Regions from separate parts of the Jeotgalicoccus sp. FSL K6-3177 genome, predicted to be linked through region 2. Evidence: a T-box and tRNA genes for the amino acid it is inferred to sense, from the RefSeq annotation. Region 2 holds a T-box; the other holds one or more tRNA genes.
What was found. The T-box of region 2 lies ahead of MHH58_RS07285 (valine--tRNA ligase). A T-box ahead of a tRNA ligase gene usually reads a tRNA of that ligase, here a tRNA-Val.
Positions count from the first base shown of each region.

Region 1 (12,264 bases), 1.1 Mb from region 2:
TGTTGAACCTACGCCTGCATTTATGTTAGTGCCATCCGGACTGCTTCCGACTGTCGCTGTATCTGCTTCCAAATCGCCGAATAAGTACGGCCCTAAGTGATACGTCGAACCATGTGCACCGTCAAGACCAATTTTCAGTCCTTCAAAGTCAGTATCGATTGTTGATTTCAAGTAGCTTAAGTATTTTTGTCCGCCTTCAAAGTAATCTGAAATTGTGCCGACTGAAACACCTGTCGGTCTTGGCAGATTATCTTCTTTGCTGTCTAAGAGCGCTTCAATTTCAGCTTCCTGTTCATCAGTCAGCTTGAAACCGTCCGGGCCGAAGAATTTAATACCGTTATCTTCAACCGGATTATGCGACGCAGAGATCATTACTCCTGCATTTGCTTCCATATCCTTAGTCAGGTAAGCAACTCCCGGCGTTGAAATGACGCCTAAACGCATGACTTCGGCACCGATTGATAATAGTCCTGCGATGAGCGCAGATTCCAGCATTTCTCCTGAAATACGCGTATCTTTCCCAACTAACACGCGTGGATGCTCTTCGCCTTTTTCAAGTAGAGCGTAACCGCCAAAACGGCCTAATTTAAATGCCAGTTCCGGTGTTAATCCTTCGTTTGCAATACCTCTAACTCCATCTGTCCCAAAATACTTTCCCATAATAATCTCCTTTTTAAGCAGCAATTATTCGTCTTTTTCTATCGTGACATCCGCTTCGAGTACAGCAGGTTCACTTTTTGTTACATTTTCAGGTAAATCAAGCCGGACATCTTTTGTGCCCGATGACGACATTCCTTCAACATCCACTTCCGCATTGACAGATGTTATCGAATTTAATGTTTCACTGTCACCATATATTTCAATTGTATCATGATTTAATTCCACTTCCGACAATGTTCTGCCATCTGCTGTCTCACCGGCCGTTTCAAGATGGACAGGTACTTCCTTGCTGAGTTCTTCAACGTCAATCTCGATTCTTACTGTCGATGGTTCTATACTTACATCCAGTTTATTATACTGGGCGTCGAAGGCACTGACTTCAGCTTCTTCAACACGCTCGTTTGTAATACTTGAAGTATCCGACATCATAGCGCGCACGTATTGTATCCGGTTCATCGTACTCTCGCCGCCGCTGACGGTTACTGTTGACGGCTCAACGTTCACCGTGTCGAGCTGATAGCTCGAACCGATGCGGCCTTCGCTTACTTCTGCCTGAACTTCAAAAGTCTGGGAGACAAGATTTTGTATAGTCACATTAGCTGTCTCCGGCTGAACGGTGCTTGACACATTTTCAGGCAGGCCGTTCACTGTAAAGAATACTTCGTGTTCACCAGGTTCACGGTTTCTTAAATCTAAAATCACTTCAAAGTTACGCGTAGCCTGCAGGCGTTTAACGTTTGAATTCGCTCCGCCGAGCTCTACTGTTACTTCCTGCGGTACACCTGAAACGTAATACGACTCTTCGTCGTAAAGCACTTCGACAGGAATACCTTCAACAAATTGAGTATCGTCTTCAGTCGTGCTGTCATCGCTGAACAAGTTCATATCTTCAAATACATTATTTGCATTCACATACATAAACAGTGCAAGAAGTAATGCAACGATGCTCAGTCCCAATTTATTTTCGAGCAAACAGACCGCCTCCTTCTTTAGCACCGGCAGTAACAAGCCAATGTTTCTGAAGAAGTTCTTCCAGCTTCTCCAGAGTAATTTCTTTTGACATCTTGCCGCCGTATGTAACTGATACGTTACCTGTTTCTTCCGACACAATTATTGTAAATGCATCGGTCACTTCAGAAATTCCGACAGCCGCTCTGTGGCGGGTACCGAGATCCTTTGCAATCTTATTGCTTTCCGACAGCGGCAAGTAGCTTCCGGCTGTCGCGATTTTATCGCCCTGGATGATCATTGCCCCATCATGCAGAGGGGTGTTCGGAATAAAAATATTAATAAGCAGCTGAGAAGAAATTTCTGCATTTAACGGTACACCCGTCTCAATGTAATCCTTCAGCCCTGTTTCTTTTTCGAGCACAATCAACGCACCGATACGGCGTTTAGCCATGTAGCGTACTGCGGTCACCATATCCTGCCGCATTTTCTCATGCTCGCTGACATCGCTGCCGGCACTGCTTCTGAACAGGCTGCCCCGGCCAAGCTGTTCAAGCGCCCGTCTCAACTCGGGCTGGAAGATAACAATAACGGCCAGGAAACCCCATTGAAGCACCATATCGAACAGCTGTGTTGTCGTTGTTAAATCTAAAAAATTACTTAATGCCCGTCCAATAATTATGAAAAATATCCCTTTGATTAATTGTACAGCTTTTGTCCCTTTGATGACCGTCAGGATTAAATAAAAAACGTACCATATAATCACAATGTCAATAATGCTGGTTATAACAAATGATGTAGAGATATTATCAAAAAAGTTGGCTGTTTCCATAATGATTTTCCTTTCTATTATGTTATAAGCCACCTAATCTCCCGGTAAGTTCTTCGTACAGACTACCTATTTGCGGTATGCTGGAAAACTCCTTATCAGGCTCTGGTATTGCTTTTAATAATTGATCAGCTTCTTTTACTCTGTCGAGCTGCCACAGGCTGTATGCCCGCATAATGTCGATATCCGTTTCCCCGCTATCCGCAAGTTCCAGGACATCTTTATACCTTTCCAGCTTTAAGAGAAGCAGCATTTCAAACTTCTTCAGCTCTTCTTTTTTATAAGTAATGCTCAGCCTGGAAGATATCTCATGAATATCTTCAATCAGTCTGTGTGCAGTGTAATATTGTTTAAATATAATATAACATTTTACAAGTGCAAATCGTAATTTAATATCGGAAATATTCAATTCATCGAATTTAGTTAACAGATAAACTGTCTCTTCAAGTATATCTATCGCTTCGTCTATCGCTTCGTCTTCCATAAGCAGTTCTGCTTTTAACAGCACAGCGTTAACGTAATGCTGATTGACAGCGACTGTCGACAATTTCTCGAGCGCTTTATCAGTATGCAGTTTCGTACGTTTTAAATTCCCTTTAAATTTAAAATACCGTGCATAAATTAAATGAATTCTTCCACTGTCCGGCAGCGGCACATCTTCAATTAGTTCGTATTCCTTGTCGATAAAATATTTTACAACGTCGTAATCTTCATTGTCTACCTTTAATTCATAGTGGCCGATTTCCCGCAGTATTTCAAAATTATTATATTTAAAATGCGAGACTTCTGCCATAAAATCATTTACAGTACAATTCAGGCGCTTGCTCAACTTTACTAAAACGTTGGTGGATGGCTGGACGGTCCCTTTTTCTATCAAACTTAAATAAGTTCGGGAGATGATCCCGTCAGCCAGTTCTTCCTGGGTTAAATTATTATTATTTCTTATTTCTTTAATTCTTTGACCTATCATACTCATCCCCCTAAGTACTTAACATTTTAATAATACCAAATTCACAATTGTGTAACAAATATTCTCTTTTATTTAAAACCTGTTTAATTGACTCTATTTACATTTTACATGATAATAATGGAAAAAGTATATGGAGGACACTGATGGAAAAACTGCTTGTTATTAATGAGCTTGACCAGCTTAAAGCAATTAGCGATCCTTTCAGGCTGCAGCTGCTGTCCATGATGGCTGAAGAACCAAAAACCGGACAGATGCTTGCCGATGAACTTAATCTGCCGAGAGCAAAAATCCATTATCATTTAAACCAGATGCTGACCCATAATATTATAGCCCTTGCGCATACTGTTGAGAAAAACAGTATTACCCAGAAGTTCTACCGGCCGGCTGCAGAAACAATTGTGCCTTCTATCAATATTTTTAATTTAAACGCGAAAAACTCTGTTTCGTCCTCTGAATCCTATAATTTTAAACTTACTAATGACGAGTTTATAAAATTAACCCGCAAACTAGATGAACTGTCAGTGAAAGAAAGGGAAAAAAAAGAAACAGCTACTGCTGATGAGTACGCTGTTTACATGATGAAAATAATGAAAGAAGCCTGAAGAGGCTTCTTTTTTTATAACTGGCTCTGACCAAATATGTACTCCGCAATTTTTACTGCTTTCTCTGCTGTATCATTACCGTTATCAAGGAGCGGATTGACTTCAACTAAATCTGCTGAAACAAGCAGTTCAGTTTTGCTCAGTATATTTAATCCGAGCAGCATTTCCGATAAAAATATCCCTCCTGCAACTTTCGTTCCGGTTCCTTGAATCTCCAGCGGATCGAGACTGTCCACATCGAGCGACAGATGTATTCCGTCGCAGTCCTGCAGATACTTAAGAGACTTCGTTATGACAACGTCGAGCCCGAGTCTTTCAACATCACTCATCGTATAGCATTTAATACCGTGCTCTTTAATATAAGTCTTCTCGCCGGAGTCAAGATCACGCACCCCGATCAAAACAATATTCTCATGTTTCAGCTTCGCACCCTCATGATGAATATTAACGAGCTCTTCACTGCCTTCTCCGAGCAGCACACCGAGAGGCATGCCGTGTATATTTCCGCTCGGCGATGTTTCACTGTTATTGATATCTCCGTGAGCATCTATCCACAGTACCCCGAGATTATTATATTTGTTTGCCATACCGCTTATTGAACCGATTGACAGGCTGTGATCACCGCCGACAATAAATGGAAAATGATTACGGTTTAATGACGCTTCAACAGTGCTTGCCAGCCGTTCGCTGAAATCTTTAACCTGTTCAAAATTGATTAGTCCTTCATCATTTTTAATATCGTGTGTCCCGTATTCAGGACGATAGCTGCCGTATACATTTCCTAGATCAGCTACATCGTGACCAAGCTCGGATAAATGTTTCTTCAAACCGCAAAAGCGCACCGCATCCGGACCCAAAGATACCCCTAACTTTGGCTGTCCAAATGCTGTAGGCGCGCCGATGATGTCTATTTTAACCACTGACATCCCTCCCAAAACTATTCCTTTGTCTATTTACAATATACTAAAGAAAGCGCTTTTATACAAGGCTTTATAAATATAAATAAAAACTAAATTTATGTATAAAAAAAGAACACTTACCATTTGTAAGTGTTCTGCGATGAGCCATGCAGGATTCGAACCTGCGACCCTCTGATTAAAAGTCAGATGCTCTACCAACTGAGCTAATGGCTCCAATTATAAACTGGGCTGGAAGGATTCGAACCTTCGCGTCACGAGACCAAAACCCGTTGCCTTACCGCTTGGCTACAGCCCAAAATCTATGGTGGAAGGGGGCAGATTCGAACTGCCGAACCCGAAGGAGCGGATTTACAGTCCGCCGCGTTTAGCCACTTCGCTACCCTTCCGGACAAAAAATGGAGAATGACGGGCTCGAACCGCCGACCCTCTGCTTGTAAGGCAGATGCTCTCCCAGCTGAGCTAATTCTCCATATTGAACTATATAATTAAAATGGTGACCCGTACGGGACTCGAACCCGTGTTACCGCCGTGAAAGGGCGGTGTCTTAACCGCTTGACCAACGGGCCAAAACATAAAAATGGCTCCACAGGTAGGACTCGAACCTACGACCGATCGGTTAACAGCCGATAGCTCTACCACTGAGCTACTGTGGAATAATCATTAAAATATTAGCCTGGCAGCGTCCTACTCTTGCGGGACGTCAGTCCAACTACCATCGGCGCTGGAGAGCTTAACTGCTGTGTTCGACATGGGAACAGGTGTGGCCTCTCCGCCATCGCCGCCAGACTATTGAATGTCTGTACATTCAAAACCGGATAGAAGTATCGAGAAGAGTGAACGCACTCTTTAAATTTCTGGTCTTACTATTTGAATAAGTCATCGATGGATTAGTATTTGTCCGCTGAATGTGTTGCCACACTTACACGCCAAACCTATCAACCTCATAGTCTCTGAGGCATCTATTGGGGAAATCTCATCTTGAGGGGGGCTTCATGCTTAGATGCTTTCAGCATTTATCCCGTCCATACGTAGCTACCCAGCAATGCCGTTGGCACGACAACTGGTACACCAGTGGTATGTCCATCCCGGTCCTCTCGTACTAAGGACAGCGCCTCTCAAATTTCCTACGCCCACGACGGATAGGGACCGAACTGTCTCACGACGTTCTGAACCCAGCTCGCGTACCGCTTTAATGGGCGAACAGCCCAACCCTTGGGACCGACTACAGCCCCAGGATGCGATGAGCCGACATCGAGGTGCCAAACCTCCCCGTCGATGTGAACTCTTGGGGGAGATAAGCCTGTTATCCCCGGGGTAGCTTTTATCCGTTGAGCGATGGCCCTTCCATGCGGAACCACCGGATCACTAAGTCCGTCTTTCGACCCTGCTCGACTTGTAGGTCTCGCAGTCAAGCACCCTTATGCCTTTACACTCTGTGAATGATTTCCAACCATTCTGAGGGTACCTTTGAGCGCCTCCGTTACTCTTTAGGAGGCGACCGCCCCAGTCAAACTGTCCATCTGACACTGTCTCCCAGCCGGATCACGGCTGCGGGTTAGAATCTCAACCACACCAGGGTGGTATCCCACCAGTGCCTCCACATAGACTGACGTCCATGCTTCTTAGGCTCCCACCTATCCTGTACAGGTGGAGTCAAGATTCAATATCAAATTACAGTAAAGCTCCACGGGGTCTTTCCGTCCTGTCGCGGGTAACCTGCATCTTCACAGGTACTATGATTTCACCGAGCCTCTCGTTGAGACAGTGCCCAAATCGTTACGCCTTTCGTGCGGGTCAGAACTTACCTGACAAGGAATTTCGCTACCTTAGGACCGTTATAGTTACGGCCGCCGTTTACTGGGGCTTCAATTCGTACCTTCGCTTGCGCTAAGCACTCCTCTTAACCTTCCAGCACCGGGCAGGCGTCAGCCCCTATACGTCACCTTTCGGTTTGGCAGAGACCTGTGTTTTTGGTAAACAGTCGCTTGGGCCTATTCACTGCGGCTTATATTTCTATAAGCACCCCTTCTCCCGAAGTTACGGGGTCATTTTGCCGAGTTCCTTAACGAGAGTTCGCTCGCTCACCTTAGAATTCTCTTCCCAACTACCTGTGTCGGTTTACGGTACGGGCAGTCTGATTACTTGCTAGAAGCTTTTCTTGGCAGTGTGAGTCCGTATGCTTCGCCTACTATTTTCGGCTCCCCGTCAACACTCAGCCGTCACGCATGCCGGATTTGCCTGGCATGCAGCCTTGTGCCTTGGACGCGCTCTTCCTTCCGCGCGCTCATCTTTTCCTACTGCGTCACTCCATCACTCAAATGCAATCTAACTGGTACAGGAATTTCTACCTGTTGTCCATCGCCTACGCTTTTCGCCTCGGCTTAGGTCCCGACTTACCCAGAGCGGACGAGCCTACCTCTGGAAACCTTAGTCGTTCGGTGGACGGGATTCTCACCCGTCTTTCGCTACTCACACCGGCATTCTCACTTCTAAGCGCTCCACATGTCCTCCCGGTCATGCTTCGCCGCACTTAGAACGCTCTCCTACCATTAAAATAAATTTTAATCCACAGTTTCGGTAATATGTTTAGCCCCGGTACATTTTCGGCGCAGCGTCACTTGACTAGTGAGCTATTACGCACTCTTTAAATGATGGCTGCTTCTAAGCCAACATCCTAGTTGTCTGTGCAACGCCACATCCTTTTCCACTTAACATATATTTGGGGACCTTAACTGGTGGTCTGGGCTGTTTCCCTCTCGACAATGGACCTTATCACCCACTGTCTGACTCCCATACATCACATCTGTGGCATTCGGAGTTTGTCTGAACTCGGTAACCCGGGATGGGCCCCTCATCCAAACAGTGCTCTACCTCCACGATGCTAATATGAGGCTATACCTAAATATATTTCGGAGAGAACGAGCTATCTCCAGGTTCGATTGGAATTTCACCCCTACCCACAACTCATCCGGTCACTTTTCAACGTAAGTCGGTTCGGCCCTCCATTCAGTGTTACCTGAACTTCAGCCTGGTCATGGGTAGATCACCTGGTTTCGCGTCTACAAACATATACTCATTCGCCCTGTTCAGACTCGCTTTCGCTGCGGCTCCACATCTACTGCTTAACCTTGCATATATTCGTAACTCGCCGGTTCATTCTACAAAAGGCACGCCATCACCCTTTAACGGGCTCTGACTACTTGTAAGCGCACGGTTTCAGGTTCTATTTCACTCCCCTCCCGGGGTGCTTTTCACCTTTCCCTCACGGTACTGGTTCACTATCGGTTACCAAGGAGTATTTAGCCTTGGGAGATGGTCCTCCCGGATTCCGGCGGAATTCCTCGTGTTCCGCCGTACTCAGGATACATTCTAAATCTATCAACCTTTTAACTACGGGACTCTTACCCCCTGCGGTTGGCCTTCCCAGACCATTCGTCTAAGTCTTTAGATCCGTTGTGAATGTCCTACAACCCCAGCCGAAGCTGGTTTGGGCTCTTCCCCGTTCGCTCGCCGCTACTTAGGGAATCGATTTTTCTTTCTCTTCCTCTGGATACTAAGATGTTTCAGTTCTCCAGGTGTCCTCCAACAGCGCTATGTATTCACGCTGTGGTAATACCTCGCGGTATTGGGTTTCCCCATTCGGAAATCTCCGGTTCATCGCTTACTTACAGCTCCCCGAAGCATATCGGTGTTTGTTCCGTCCTTCATCGGCTCTTGGTACCTAGGCATCCGCCGTGCGCCCTTCACTACTTAATCGTAATGAAATTTGTGTGAGTGTATCTTTTAGATACGTTTGCGTTCTCGCTTTCATTTCGTTTGCTCGATTTGAAATCGTTTTACTCTTCTCTTTACTTCTATACGGTTTTCAATGTACATGACTGAATATCTCATAAAGAAACATTCAAAACTGAATACAATATGTCAACGGCTCCGATATTCATCTCAAAAGAGATGTCCGTAATATCCTTAGAAAGGAGGTGATCCAGCCGCACCTTCCGATACGGCTACCTTGTTACGACTTCACCCCAATTATCAATCCCACCTTTGACGGCTGCCTCCATAAAGGTTGGCCCACCGGCTTCAGGTGTTATCGACTTTCGTGGTGTGACGGGCGGTGTGTACAAGACCCGGGAACGTATTCACCGTAGCATGCTGATCTACGATTACTAGCGATTCCAGCTTCATGGAGTCGAGTTGCAGACTCCAATCCGAACTGAGAACAGTTTTATGGGATTCGCTTGGCCTCGCGGCGTCGCTGCCCTTTGTAACCTGTCCATTGTAGCACGTGTGTAGCCCAAATCATAAGGGGCATGATGATTTGACGTCGTCCCCACCTTCCTCCGGTTTGTCACCGGCAGTCAGTCTAGAGTGCCCAACTTAATGATGGCAACTAAACTTAAGGGTTGCGCTCGTTGCGGGACTTAACCCAACATCTCACGACACGAGCTGACGACAACCATGCACCACCTGTCACTCTGCCCCGAAGGGAAACCCTATCTCTAGGGCTGTCAGAGGATGTCAAGATTTGGTAAGGTTCTTCGCGTTGCTTCGAATTAAACCACATGCTCCACCGCTTGTGCGGGTCCCCGTCAATTCCTTTGAGTTTCAGCCTTGCGGCCGTACTCCCCAGGCGGAGTGCTTAATGCGTTAGCTGCAGCACTGAGGGGCGGAAACCCCCCAACACTTAGCACTCATCGTTTACGGCGTGGACTACCAGGGTATCTAATCCTGTTTGATCCCCACGCTTTCGCACCTCAGCGTCAGTTACAGACCAGAGAGCCGCCTTCGCCACTGGTGTTCCTCCATATCTCTGCGCATTTCACCGCTACACATGGAATTCCACTCTCCTCTTCTGTACTCAAGTAAAACAGTTTCCAATGACCCTCCCCGGTTGAGCCGGGGGCTTTCACATCAGACTTATTTTACCGCCTACGCGCGCTTTACGCCCAATAATTCCGGATAACGCTTGCCACCTACGTATTACCGCGGCTGCTGGCACGTAGTTAGCCGTGGCTTTCTGGTTAAGTACCGTCATCTCAAGGCCAGTTACTACCTCAAGTGTTCTTCCTTAACAACAGAGTTTTACGAGCCGAAACCCTTCATCACTCACGCGGCGTTGCTCCGTCAGACTTGCGTCCATTGCGGAAGATTCCCTACTGCTGCCTCCCGTAGGAGTCTGGGCCGTGTCTCAGTCCCAGTGTGGCCGATCACCCTCTCAGGTCGGCTATGCATCGTCGCCTTGGTGAGCCACTATCTCACCAACTAGCTAATGCACCGCAGGCCCATCCATGAGCGGCAGATAAATCCGCCTTTTAACTTAACTGCTTATGCAGAAAAGTCGTATCCGGTATTAGCTACCGTTTCCGGTAGTTATCCCAATCTCAAGGGTAGGTTGCCTACGTGTTACTCACCCGTCCGCCGCTCGATCATGAGGAGCAAGCTCCTCAATCTCGCGCTCGACTTGCATGTATTAGGCACGCCGCCAGCGTTCATCCTGAGCCAGGATCAAACTCTCCATGATTGGAGAACTTAAACTTAAGCTCTGTTGATACTGCTGACAGTATCTCGTTTGCGTTTCAATTGGTCGCCTCAATGTGTGCTCCTAGTTAATAGAAGACTTCTTTATTCGGAATTAAACGTTGACATATTGTCATTCAGTTTTCAATGTTCTTTGTGTTTTTTCAGGCAATCTCTGTGATTGCTTAAGTTATCTTAACATGTCTGTTTTTCAGATGCAACAACTTTTATTAAGTTTTTGTTAAGAATATAAAGTTTTGATTACGTCGCGTTTGAAGCGACCTTTATATCTTAGCACATTCAAGTTTCGAATGCAATAACTAATTTTAAGTGTTTGTTAAGTTTCTTTCGCGCCTTTCGACGACTTTCATATCATAACACGTCTGTTTTTCAGATGCAACAACTTTTTAACTTTTTATTAATCTTGTTAATTTTTGTTGCGTCGTGTTTTGACGACTTTTATATCTTACCAAGATACGGAGGAAAGGTCAACGCTTTTTATATATTAATTTTATATATTATAAAGAAAGACCGCAAAATCAGTATTCTGCGGTCTTTTTTCTTCTTATATAATTTTCTTCATAATATTTCTAACTCATTATTTCTTCTTATCCTGTTTCACAGCTTGCCGCGTTTTGTTTTTATAACCCATTTTCTCACGTGCTTTAATTTGGCTTTCTTCTTTCGTACGTTTTTCTTCCGCTTCTTTTTTGAGTTCTCTGCGTTTTTGCTCATTAATATCACTTCTCGTGATACGGCCTCTCTCTTCTTTTTCTTTTTGAGAGTCTTCTATATACTTCGGCAATCTGATCAGTTGATATGCGTTAGTCAGAATGACCGTAAATACTGAACGGTAAATCCAGTTAGTCTCTTCTACTGATATAAAAGGAAGTAATGTGAGTGAAGTCATAAAAATCATAAAGAACGCTGAAGCTATAAATACATTCGCCTTTGTGATTTTATTTTTATAATATGCAAAGCCTACTCCGGCTACTACGATTATAATAGGAATCCATACAAAGGACCATGTAGAACCGTGATCTATCCCAACCTGTCTGAAACGGAGATAGAACAAATCGAAAACTGCGTACATTATTAGAAGAATCTGTACATACGGCCAGGCTTTTCTGAATATTCCCATGCCAAGCGGATGGATGAATAAATATATATAGAAAACAACCTGACTGACTGTTGCTATTAACAGTCCGTAGCCGACCAGAAATATAAAGCCGGCAAAAAAGTCACCGAACTGGCCCTGGAACAAATATTTCGTAACAGTTTCGTATTCAGTTACCAGACTGATGGCGGTAGTTATAACCGCACCAATCATTAATGTAACAAAATAAAACTTAACTAAATACTTCGATGTCATTCAGCAGTGCCTCCGATCACTTTCTTCGCCATGTCTGTATAGACAGCACTGATTTCATCATCTTCATATACTGACGGTGCAAAATCTTCTTCATTCCATTTCGGCTGACCCAGCGGAAGCTGTCCTAATAACGGAGTATTTAATTCATCTGCGAGCTTCTGGCCGCCGCCTTTACCAAAGATATACTCTTTGTTTCCTGTTTCTTTACTTTCAAAGTAACTCATATTTTCCACCACGCCGATAATCTCGTGATCTGTATGCTGTGCCATTGCACCAGCTCTTGCTGCAACAAAAGCAGCAGTCGGGTGCGGTGTTGTAACGATGATTTCTTTACTGTGCGGCAGCATCTGGTGAATATCCAATGCCACATCACCGGTACCCGGCGGCAGGTCAAGCAGCAGATAATCCAGATCTCCCCACTTCACTTCTTCAAAGAAACTTGTCAG
Region 1 is NZ_JBBOSK010000001.1:373,641-385,904, reverse strand. It holds gene glmM (phosphoglucosamine mutase) at 1-660, opposite strand, end outside; gene MHH58_RS01985 (CdaR family protein) at 685-1,632, opposite strand; gene cdaA (diadenylate cyclase CdaA) at 1,619-2,440, opposite strand; gene MHH58_RS01975 (helix-turn-helix transcriptional regulator) at 2,463-3,407, opposite strand; gene MHH58_RS01970 (ArsR/SmtB family transcription factor) at 3,551-4,009, shown strand; gene rocF (arginase) at 4,024-4,935, opposite strand; tRNA gene MHH58_RS01960 (tRNA-Lys) at 5,070-5,142, opposite strand; tRNA gene MHH58_RS01955 (tRNA-Gln) at 5,153-5,224, opposite strand; tRNA gene MHH58_RS01950 (tRNA-Tyr) at 5,232-5,315, opposite strand; tRNA gene MHH58_RS01945 (tRNA-Val) at 5,326-5,398, opposite strand; tRNA gene MHH58_RS01940 (tRNA-Glu) at 5,421-5,495, opposite strand; tRNA gene MHH58_RS01935 (tRNA-Asn) at 5,508-5,582, opposite strand; rRNA gene rrf (5S ribosomal RNA) at 5,601-5,715, opposite strand; rRNA gene MHH58_RS01925 (23S ribosomal RNA) at 5,797-8,685, opposite strand; rRNA gene MHH58_RS01920 (16S ribosomal RNA) at 8,900-10,450, opposite strand; gene MHH58_RS01915 (KinB-signaling pathway activation protein) at 11,045-11,818, opposite strand; gene MHH58_RS01910 (Mrp/NBP35 family ATP-binding protein) at 11,815-12,264, opposite strand, start outside.
Region 1: it encodes a tRNA-Val, which carries the amino acid that the T-box ahead of MHH58_RS07285 (valine--tRNA ligase) is inferred to sense. The anticodon was not compared.

Region 2 (12,264 bases):
CAGTTGCCCTCTTGATCAGCGTGATGTTTACAGGTGATCTGTTTATGATCGGTTTTGGAATTATACTCGGGATTATCGTAATTGTAAAACACATTTCCAATATGAAACGCATTAAGGAAGGCACTGAACCGAAAATTACATTTATGTGATGGGTAACCTAAAAGAAACGGCCTGAAGTCTGGTTTAGACTTTCAGGTCGTTTTTTTCTTGGGCAGTTGTGCCCCGATGAAAGAATCACATGCGGTTCCCTGCCTTAAAATATAAATCCATCAAAGCAATGCTTTGATGGATTTTTCAAATCTGTTTTAAATTCTGCTTAAGCAGATGCAATCTTGTTGCGGAGAACCAGCTGCAGAATGCCGCCGTGTCTGTAGTAGTCTGCTTCTACTTCGGAGTCAAAGCGTACTTTAGCCTGGAAAGTGACTTGTTCGCCGTTTTCTTTCGTTGCAACAACGTCGATGACTTCTCCTGCTGTCACACTTTCATCGATATTGATATCGAAGCTTTCAGAACCGTCAAGACCGTGGTCTTCAGCGTTTTCACCGTTAACAAATTGTAATGGCAGAACGCCCATCATTACTAAGTTTGAACGGTGGATACGTTCGTAGCTCGCAGCGAGAACCGCTTTAACGCCAAGGAGATTAGTTCCTTTAGCTGCCCAGTCACGGCTTGAGCCCATACCATAGTCGTCGCCGGCAACAATCATCAGGCCTGTGCCGTCTTCCTGGTATTTCTGTGATGCTTCGTAAATGCTCATTACATCGCCTGTCGGCCAGTAAGTTGTATAGCCGCCTTCTGTACCCGGTGCAATCAGGTTGCGGATACGAATGTTGGCGAATGTACCGCGCACCATGACTTCGTGGTTACCGCGTCGTGAACCGTAAGAGTTAAAGTCGCGCGGTGATACGCCCTGCTCGATTAACCATTTACCTGCCGGCGTATCTTTACCGATCGCTCCTGCTGGTGAAATGTGGTCAGTCGTTACAGAGTCTCCAAATTTACCAAGTACACGGAGACCGTTTAACGGCTCGATTGTACCTGCTTCTTTAGATAAGTTCTGGAAGAATGACGGGTTTTGGATATATGTTGAGCTTTCATCAAAATCGTATAATGGTGCATCTGTAACGTCGATTTTGTTCCAAGTTTCGTTGGAGTCGAATACTGTTTCGTATTCTTTTCTGAATAATTCAGGTGTCACTGTAGACATTACTGTGTCTCTGACTTCTTTAATTGAAGGCCAGATATCTTTCATGTACACATCATTGCCATCTTTATCTTTTCCTAACGGCTCGTTGCGAAGATCGATATCTACTGTACCTGCCAGTGCGTATGCCACAACAAGCTGAGGCGAAGCTAAGTAGTTCGCTTTCACTAACGGGTGGATACGTCCTTCAAAGTTACGGTTACCTGATAAAACAGATGATACAAGCATATCGTTATCAACGATTGTTTTCGTGACTTCAGGGCGTAATGGACCTGAGTTACCGATACATGTTGTACAGCCGTAACCAACTAAGTTGAAGCCAAGCTGGTCAAGGTAAGGCTGAAGACCTGCGTCTTCTAGGTAGCCTGTAACAACTTTAGAACCTGGTGCGAGTGACGTCTTAACGTATTTCGGCACAGTCAGTCCTTTTTCGACTGCTTTTTTAGCGATTAAACCGGCACCGAGCATAACGTACGGGTTAGATGTGTTGGTACATGATGTAATCGCTGCGATTACAAGGTCACCTGTTTTCAGCTCATCTTTGTCGCCGTCGTTGTACTCTACAGCTGCTGTTTTATCGAATTCTTCTTCAGTTAAGCCGTGGCCGTGGTTGCCGCTCTCAGCTGTTACTGATTTTCTGTATTCTTCTTTCATATCTGATAAGTTGATTAAGTCCTGAGGACGTTTTGGTCCTGCAAGTGATGATTCAACTGTAGATAAATCAAGCTCGACAACGTCAGTATAAGTCGGCTCGACTGATGGATCGAAGAAGAGATTGTTTTCTTTCAGGTATTCGCGGACAACGTCTACGTGGTTGCTGTCGCGGCCTGTCAGTCTTAAGTAATCGAGAGTTTCATCGTCAACTGCGAAGAATCCGCAAGTCGCACCGTATTCAGGCGCCATGTTTGCGATTGTTGCGCGGTCAGCAAGCGGTAATTCTGTTACCCCTTTACCGAAGAACTCAACAAATTTACCGACAACGCCTTTCTTTCTAAGCTCTTCAGTTACTCTTAGAGCAAGGTCAGTTGCAGTTGTACCTTCAGGTAATGAGTTAGTCATCTTCACACCGATAACTTCTGGAACCGGGAAGTATGAAGGCTGTCCAAGCATACTTGCTTCAGCTTCAATACCGCCGACACCCCAGCCGAGAACGCCGAGACCGTTTATCATTGTCGTGTGTGAGTCAGTTCCCACTAATGTATCCGGATAAAGTACCTGTTCGCCGTCTTCTTCTCTTGAATGCACTACATTTGCGAGGTACTCAAGGTTGACCTGGTGAACGATACCAGTCGCTGGCGGAACTGCCTGATAGTTGTCGAAGGCTTTAGTTGCCCAGCGCAGGAACTCATAACGCTCCATGTTGCGCTCGAACTCAAGGTCCATGTTTTTCTGCAAGGCATTTAAGCTGCCGTACTCATCAACCTGCACCGAGTGGTCAATGACTAAGTCAACCGGTACTTCCGGGTTAATTTTCTGAACGTCGCCTTCTACATCATCCATAGCTTTACGCAGTGATGCAAGGTCAACTACCGCAGGCACCCCTGTAAAGTCCTGCAGAATAACGCGGGAAGGTTTAAACGGAACTTCCTTACCTTTAATATCCCCTTTATCCCAGTTTGCCAATGCTTCAATGTGGTCATCATTGATGACTCTGCCATCGTACTGTCTTAATACTGATTCAAGTAATACACGAATTGAATACGGCAGGTTTTCAGATTTGCTCATGCCTTTGTCTGCAAGCGACTGCAGGCTGTAATAAGTATAATCTTTACCATTTACCGATAATGTCTGACGAGAATTGTCTTTCACATTCTTTGACATCATTAAAAGCCCCCTCTAAATTTAGTCATCCTAATTGTATACTTACTCCGAAGCTAAAGTAAATGCTTTCAGAAAAATTAGTGATATGAATAAGCTTGTGATATGGATAACATTTATTTATCTTTAATTATAACATTCATAACTAAACATTATTAATAAAATGCTTATTTTCGCTGTGTTAAGATATTATTAAAATGTAAAATCACACTTGAAATCAGTGTTTTTTCATGTAATATAATTAAAGTTAGCAAATCAAATACACAGGAGGTCATATTATGTGGCAGGAATTTAAAGACTTTATGTTGCGCGGCAACGTTCTAGATTTGGCAGTCGCAGTAGTCATCGGGGCCGCGTTCGGTAAAATCGTCCAGGCGCTGGTTGAAAATATCATTATGCCGTCAATCGCTTTGATTTTCGGAGACACGGACTTTGCATCTGACTGGCAGTACATGGGAATTACTTACGGTGTCTTCATTCAGGCAATTATCGACTTTATCATCGTTGGTGCAGCAGTATTTGTCTTCGTTAAAGTTGTCAATAAGTTAACCAGAAACCGCTTTGTCGAAGAAGAAGCAGAAGACGAGCAGCTGGTGCTGCTGCGTGAAATGCGGGATTCCTTAAAAGGTATGGAAGACAGCAAAAAAGATGGTACTGGTTTATAATTTTTGAAGAGCACATGGTGTGCTCTTTTTTTGTTGGGTTATTTTTTTGTCGGGCTCATGTATACGTATTTGTTGTTGCGTAGGCGTGAGCGGTTGTCATGTATACGTATTTGTCGATGCATAGGCGTGAAGCTGCTTCATGTATACGTATTTGTCCATGCATAGGCGTGAGGCTGCTTCATGTATACGTATTTGTCGATGCATAGGCGTGAACGGCTGTCATGTATACGTATTTGTCGATGCATAGGCGTGACGCCGTTTCATGTATACGCATTTGTCCTTGCATAGGCGTGACGCCGTTTCATGTATACGCATAGCCTCTTTCATCGGTATGACGGTGCGTCATGTATACGCATTTACTTTTACATAGTCATGACCGCTTCTCATGTATATCCGCATCTCCCATAAACCTCTCCAAGGAGAAAAAAAGCAGCAGAGACCCCCGCCCCTGCTGCTTTAAATTCCTATTCTTCTCTTAATCCTTTTTTCACTTCACTGATAAAGTACAGGCTGCCTGTCACGAGCAGCAGATCTCCGTCAAAATGTTTCACATAGTCTACATAGTCTTTAACGAAGTGTTTATCCGGATGATCAATAGCATTAAACAGCACTTCCCCGTCTTCTGCTTTAAAGAAGTCGAATTCTGTTACATTGAAAGTGTCCGCAAGCATACCGATTTTGTATACCATCGTATCGAGCGGCTTGCCTTTGACTGCGGAGAACAGTACGGTGATTTTCTTGTCGCCGTAATTCGACCGCATCGTATCCACTAGAGCATCCACCGCTTCATTGTTGTGCGCGCCGTCTAAAATAATAAGCGGGTCTTCGCTGATTCTCTCAATCCGGCCGGTCCAGAAGGTTTTCTCAACACCCTGGATCATCTTGTTGACGTCGAGTTTGACTAAATCGCGTTCCATCATTTCAAGGAGCGCCGCAATCGCAATCGAGGCGTTTTCCTGCTGGTGGCGGCCGAGCATTTCCAGTTTAATATCGTCAAAGTCAAATTTGCCGTATTTAAAACTGAATTCCTCACCGTTTTCCGTCAAAATAATATCCCGGGAGAATTCGATGCCTTTGGCGTTCTTCTCATCCAGCACTTTGTAAATATAGTCGCGGCATGTATCGTCTTTGACGTTAAAGACGAGCGGAATATTTTCTTTAATGACGCCGGACTTATCCTTAGTGATGTCTAAAAGCGTATCACCGAGAATGTCGATATGATCAAGACCGATGCTGGTGAGAAGTGTCATGACCGGACTAAAGACATTGGTCGAGTCATGGGTTGCGCCGAGGCCCGCTTCCACCAGTACGTAATCTACCGGATGCACGTTACCGAAGTAGACGAACATCATCATCGTAATAATCTCAAATTCCGTGGCGTTGCCGAGATCGGTTTCTTCGATCATGCGCTCCGAGACCGGGCGCACGAGGTTAGCTAAGAGGGCAATATCTTCATCTGAAATCGGCTTGCCGTCAATCGAAATGCGTTCATTGAAGACTTCGATATAAGGAGATGTAAAGCTCCCGACTGTATAGCCGTTTTCATTCAGTGCACTCCGCATATACGACAACGTCGAGCCCTTGCCGTTGGTGCCAACAATGTGAACGCCTGTAATTTTTCTTTCAGGATGGTCTAACTCCCCGAGCATCCATTCCATGCGCTTCACACCAGGCTTAATGCCAAATTTCGTCCGTTCGTGTATCCACTTCAGACTGTCCTGATAATCCATCGGCTATTCCACACCTCTCAAGCTCTTAAGGCGCGCCTCAACTTCTTCATACTGCGCCTCGTAGCCCGCTTGTTTTTTACGTTCTTCTTCTACGATTGCATCAGGCGCATTGCTGACAAATTTCTCATTGTTCAGCTTGCCTGCCACGCGTTTTAACTCAGACTGAAGACGGTCCAGTTCTTTTTCAAGACGCGCGATTTCTTCTTCTTTGTTGATAAGTCCAGCGAGCGGCAGGACAACTGTTGCTCCTTTTACAACGTCTGTCTTATCATCGTCACCCTTGTCGATTGATGCAGAAATAGTTAAATGTTCCGGGTTTGTAAAGTGCTCGATGTAATGCTTGTTGCGCTCAACCGCAGCCCGTCTCGCATCATCTTTCACTTCCAGTTTAATATCGATTGGTTTCGATAACGGCGTGTTGACTTCGTTGCGTGTCGTTCTGACTGATTTAATGATATTAACGAGCAGTTCCATTTCAGCCGACGCATCGTCGAAACTTAAAGTCTCGTCGACAACCGGCCAGTCGCTCACGACAATCGATGTTTCTTTATTAATCGTCTGATAAATTTCATCCGTTACGAACGGCATGAACGGGTGCAGCATTTTCAGAATTTTATCGAGTGTATATAAGAGCACTGAACGCGTCATCTGTTTCTCTTCGTCCGTTCCGTGAGTCATCGGCACCTTGGCCATCTCGATATACCAGTCACAGAAGTCATCCCAGATGAAGTTGTAGAGCGCCCGCCCCACTTCACCGAACTCGTAGTCTTCAGACAGGCGGGTTACATCTGCGATTGTCTCGTTAAGACGAGTGAGAATCCACTTGTCAGCGAGCGATTTATCGCCCTCTAAGTTAATGTCTGCAAGCGTAAAGTCCTCACCGATGTTCATCAGTGCGAAGCGCGAAGCATTCCAGATCTTGTTGATAAAGTTCCAGACGCTTTCCACTTTTTCGTCACTGTAGCGAAGGTCCTGCCCCGGCGTTGAACCGGTCGATAAGAAGTAACGGAGCGCATCCGCACCGTACTTGTCGATAACATCCATCGGGTCAACCCCGTTGCCGAGTGATTTCGACATCTTGCGGTTCTGCTCATCGCGGACCAGGCCGTGCAGGAGCACATCGTCAAACGGTTTCTCGCCGGTCTGCTCGAGAGATGAGAAGATCATGCGCGCCACCCAGAAGAAGATGATGTCGTAACCCGTCACCAGCACATTAGTCGGGAAGTATTTAGCAAGGTCAGGCGTTTCTTCCGGCCAGCCCATCGTAGAGAACGGCCAGAGCGCGCTTGAGAACCAAGTATCGAGGACATCTTCGTCCTGCGTCCAGTTTTCACTGTCTTCCGGCGCTTCCTCACCGACGTAAATTTCACCTGTTTCGTTATGATACCAGGCAGGAATCTGGTGGCCCCACCATAACTGGCGAGAAATAACCCAGTCGCGAATGTTTTCCATCCAGCCGTTAAAGGTATGCTCAAAACGGTTCGGCACAAAGTCGATGCGGTTGTCCGTGTTCTGGTTGTCGAGACTCTTTTCAGCGAGCGGCTTCATGCTGACGAACCACTGCGTCGACAGATACGGTTCAACGATAGCGTTCGAGCGCTCAGAGTGACCGACAGAGTGCATATGCGCTTCAATTTTCAGCATATAGCCCTCGTCTTCAAGGTCACCAACCAGCTGTTTGCGGCAGTCGAAACGGTCTAGCCCTTCATATTTGCCGCCGAGCTCGTTAATTACACCGTTCGGGTGCATGACGTTAATGCGTTCAAGATCGTGGCGGTTACCGATTTCAAAGTCGTTCGGGTCGTGTGCCGGTGTCACTTTCATAGCGCCGGAGCCGAAATCTTTATCGACGTAAGTATCTGCAATAATCGGCAGTTCGCGGCCGACAATCGGCAAAGTAACCGTCTTGCCGATAAGGTCCTGGTAGCGTTCGTCATCCGGATGAACCACAACTGCTGTATCCCCGAGCATGGTCTCAGGACGCGTCGTTGCGATTTCAAGGTAGCCGGAACCGTCAGTCAGCGGATATTTCACGTGATAGAACTTGCCTTCAATATCTTTGTGAATAACTTCGATATCACTGAGTGCCGTCTCGGTTTCCGGGTCCCAGTTAATAATATATTCACCACGGTAAATTAAGTCTTTGTTATACATGTCAACGAATACTTTACGCACTGCTTTTGACAGACCTGAATCGAGCGTAAAGCGCTCTTTATCGTAATCGAGACCGAGGCCCATTTTCGCCCACTGTTCGCGGATATGAGAAGCGTACTCCTCTTTCCAGTTCCAGGCGTGCTCTAAAAACTTCTCACGGCCGATATCAGATGCTTTAATGCCAGTTTCACGAAGGCGCGCGTCCACCTTAGCCTGCGTCGCAATTCCAGCATGATCCATCCCGGGCAGATACAGTACATCGTAGCCCTGCATGCGCTTCATGCGCGTAATAATATCCTGCAGCGTCGTATCCCAGGCGTGGCCGAGGTGCAGCTTCCCTGTCACGTTCGGCGGCGGAATGACGATGGAAAACGGTTCTTTACTGCTTGTTACATCAGATTTAAATAAGCCTGCTTTAACCCAATTCTCATACTTGCCCTCTTCAACTTCAGCCGGATTATACTTTTTCGGCATTTCCATATCGATCACTCCTTATTATTTTAAAAACAAAAAACTCCAGTCCAGTAATAGGACGGGAGTTCCGCGGTGCCACCTAAATTCAGGCTATGAGCCTGCATCTCAACTTGGTGATTAACGCTCACCGCACGTTTTGCGCTACTCACTCCTATTGGAGCGTTCACACAAAACTTATCATAGCTACTTTCACAGTATGCACCGGTAAACTTTCACCACTATCGTTTACTCTCTTTGACGCCTGCATACAGCTACTCTTCTACGTCTCTCATATTTATATAAGTTAATAGTATGCGACTTTTAAAAAACTGTCAAGATTGAAGTCGGCCTCTGTTACTGCGTGCGTTTTCTGTTCAAATATTTTAAATAATAGCCGACAATCGGCACAACGACGATAATGATAAAGAATATCCTGAAGATATGATAACTCGAAATCATTGCGATATTACCGCCTGTTTCAATCGCTATAACGATAATCTGCCCAAGCCCGCCCGGTGCGGCACTTAAGAAGAGGTCGTTAAACTGATGCACTGTAAACAGCTGGAAGATAAAGACGATAAACATCGTACCGAAGATAAGAATCAGATTCTGCAGGAGAATCGAAAATATCAGGCGCTTGTTCAGCTGTGTCATCAGGGATGCGATCTGCAGGCCGATCCGGATACCGAAGAGGATCTGCGCAATATTAATAAAAACAAGATCCAGCGAAAACTCAATGCCCGTCGTTAAATTCCATATAATTAAGACGATAATCGGTCCGAGCATTAAGCTTGCCGGGAAGTTTATCTTCTGAAGAAGGTAAATTAGCCCAAAGGCAGCGACGGGAATAATCAGCATCTCCGGTATAAAGATAGTTGAGATGTAATCGACCGCGGCAGGCTCCGCCCCGATTTCAGAAGACGGCTGGAAGAGCCCTGAAACGAAAGGGACAATCAGCACGATTAAAATAATCCGCGACATCTGAGTGAGCGTCACGAGCAGAATATCCGCCCGCTTCTCCTCCTCCGCCATAATCAGCATCTGGGAGAGGGCTCCCGGAACTGAAGCGAGAATTGCTGTTTCCGGCGTACTGCCGGTCAGGTAGATAAACAGCCGGGACAAGGCGAGACTGAGTAAAAGAACGAGAATGGTCATAAGAAAAATGTTAAATAAATCATCGCGCATGTCCATTAAAGCATCGAGCGTCAGAGTGGAGCCGATTTCGACGGCCATAATCGTGACCCCGAGATCACCGAGCCAGCGCGGAAAAAACAACTCGCGGCGGACCAGCCGGATGTAAAGAATCGTCGCAATCATCGAACCGAAAAGCCACGGCAAAATCATGCCGAGTGCGGATAAGCCCGTTGAAATCAGAGCCGCCGCAACGACGAGCAGCAGGAAACGAAGTACTTTCATAAAATCACCTTATCTATTCAAGTGTCATCTATAATAATAACTTATATTACGCTCGATATAAAGTAAGTTGCTTTTTACACTTATGCGAGGTGCGGGCGGTGATGTACTTGGGGTTGGTTGCGATTGATCCCGAGTACGGCGGGGGTGCCGTGTCGTACTTGCGGCTGTTCCCGAGTACGACGGCGATTTCGTGTCGTACTTGCGGCTGTTCCCGAGTACGACGGCAATTCCGTGTCGTACTTGAACTTGATCTCGAGTACGACGGCGGTTTCGTGTCGTACTTGCAGCTGTTCCCGAGTACGACGGCGATTTCGTTTCGTACTTGAACTTACTCCCGAGTACGACGGCAATTCCGTGTCGTACTTGAACTTGATTTCGAGTACGACGGCGGTTTCGTGTCGTACTTGCAGCTGTTCCCGAGTACGACGGCGATTTCGTTTCGTACTTGAAGCCGCTTATTTTATCAAAAGTCCATGCGGACAAGTATTATAATGACACAATACCCTCATTCTTCGTTAACACTCGCTGTGCTTACGCCCGGTATAGAACGGGGAATCGCCGTCGTCATCCCAAGCCACCCGATTCACAACGGGAAAATGCCGTTGTTATCCCAAGCTGTCCGGTTCACAACGGGAAAATGCCGTTGTTATCCCAGCTCCTCCGATTCACAACGGGAAGTCGCCGTTGTTATCCGCCGCCCCTCACTTTCACAATCTTTATCACACAAACACTAGCTATCCCCGTCTTCTTTATCGCTCACAACTCTTTCCTGCTCTTTTAAGAAGAAGGCGAATATCAAACCGATGACTGCGAGCACTGCCGAGGCGATAAAGGTATAATTGACGCCGATGATTTCGTCGGCAGGCGACGGGCCGTCAGCGGAGCCGCCCGAAACATTGAACGCGACTCCCGTCATAATCGTAATAAATAGTGCGGTGAAAAGCGACCCACCGATTTGGCGCATCGTGTTGTTCAGCGATGTGCCGTGGGAGATCATATGATTTTCGAGCGCATTCATGGCGTAAGTTGTTAATGCCATCATGGATAAGCCGACTCCGAGCAGGCGCACAGTATAAACAATCGTAATATAGGTGAATGTCGTTTCAACTGTCAAAAAGGACAGCAGCACAGAGGTCGCTAAAATCAGGCCGAGACTGGTAAAGGTAAGAATCCGGATGCCGTAGCGGTCAAACAGCCAGCCGGCGACGAGCGACATAATCCCCATCACAAGAGCGCCCGGCAAGAGTGATAGCCCCGATTGAAAGGCCGTGAAGCCGAGCATGTCCTGCATTAAGACCGGGACGATATTATTGGCGCTGACCATCGAGACGAAAACGATAATCCCGATCAGCGAGGCCATGAGAAAGTACGGATTAGCTAAAACGTGGATTTCAAGTATCGGCTGAACTAATATAAACTGCCTGCGGACAAAGAGACCAACGATTACGAGACCTGCCAGAATAGGCACGATCACCTCTAAGCTCGTCCAGCCGCTGACTCCGGCGACTGAGAAGCCGTACAGCAAACCGCCAAAGCCTAAAGTGGACATAACAATCGACAGTATATCGACTTTTGGATTGGTCTGTTCTGTAACGTTCCGCATATAAAAATACGCAAAGACGATATTCAGTGCTGCGAGCGGCGCAATAATAATAAAGAGGGAGCGCCACGGCCAGAATTCTACGATATAACCCGACAGAGTCGGTCCGATAGCCGGCGCAAAACCGATAATCAACCCGAACAGCCCCATCGCTTTTCCTCTGTTTTCAACGTCGAACATCTGCAGGAGAATGACCTGGGACAGCGGCATCATAATACCCGCGCCTCCGGCCTGCAGAATGCGCCCTGTAAGCAGTATAGGAAATACCGTCGACAGTGCTGCCACTACCGTGCCTGCTGTAAATAAAATCATCGCGGTCATATACAGTTTCCTCGTCGTAAACTTATTAATTAGAAATGCGGATATCGGAATCATAATTCCGTTCACTAAAAAGAAGCCCGTCGTCAGCCACTGGGCGGTGCTGAACGGAATATTCAAATCTTTCATAATGACAGGCACCGCCGTCACCAGCAGCGTCTGATTTAAAATCGAAATAAAAGCACCGACAATTAATATGGCAATGACCAGATTGCGCGCCTTTAAATTTCCTCTTTCCTTTGTGTTATTCATAGTGCCAGTCCCCTGCCCTAAGTTTGTTTATATATAGAAAAAGACAAACTCATACAATACGAGTTTGTCTCTTTATCTCAAATATTATTGTTCACCAAAGAACTCATAAAGTGCAGTCAGCTCATCGTCAGCAATCTGATCTTCACTGAAGGCAGGCATTGAACCCTGGCCTTCGCGGACGATTGATGTAAACTCATCTTCAGCAAGGCTTGTACCTGCTAAAGCTGGACCCATTGCACCTGAGAAGTCCTGACCGTGACATGATGCACAGTTGTCGCGTGCGATTCCTTCAGCATCAACGTCTCCGCTCGATGCAGTTTCTTCGCCGCCTTCTTCAGAAGCTTCTTCGCCTTCACTGCCGCCCGACTCTTCTCCTGAATCCGCTGTTTCTTCAGTTCCGGATTCTTCTTCGGAAGCAGTATCACCGCCGCCGCTGCCTAAGTGGAAAATAAGTAAAGGAACGATTAAGAAAACGATAATCACAGGTACTAACCAGTAAAGGTGTACTGTGCCTTTAGTTTTGTCAGACGGATTTTTTTCGATGTAGCGAGGTTGGCCATCGACTTTTGTTCCGCGTGGACGTTTTTTGTTATCACTCATTATGTCTACCCCCCATTTATACTATCACTCACTATTATACACATAATCTATAAG
Region 2 is NZ_JBBOSK010000001.1:1,453,591-1,465,854, forward strand. It holds gene plsY (glycerol-3-phosphate 1-O-acyltransferase PlsY) at 1-149, shown strand, start outside; gene acnA (aconitate hydratase AcnA) at 317-3,025, opposite strand; gene mscL (large conductance mechanosensitive channel protein MscL) at 3,301-3,687, shown strand; gene MHH58_RS07280 (bifunctional folylpolyglutamate synthase/dihydrofolate synthase) at 4,152-5,417, opposite strand; gene MHH58_RS07285 (valine--tRNA ligase) at 5,421-8,051, opposite strand; T-box leader at 8,097-8,322, opposite strand; gene MHH58_RS07290 (AbrB family transcriptional regulator) at 8,379-9,440, opposite strand; gene MHH58_RS07295 (hypothetical protein) at 9,542-9,766, shown strand; gene MHH58_RS07300 (MDR family MFS transporter) at 10,171-11,610, opposite strand; gene MHH58_RS07305 (c-type cytochrome) at 11,695-12,210, opposite strand.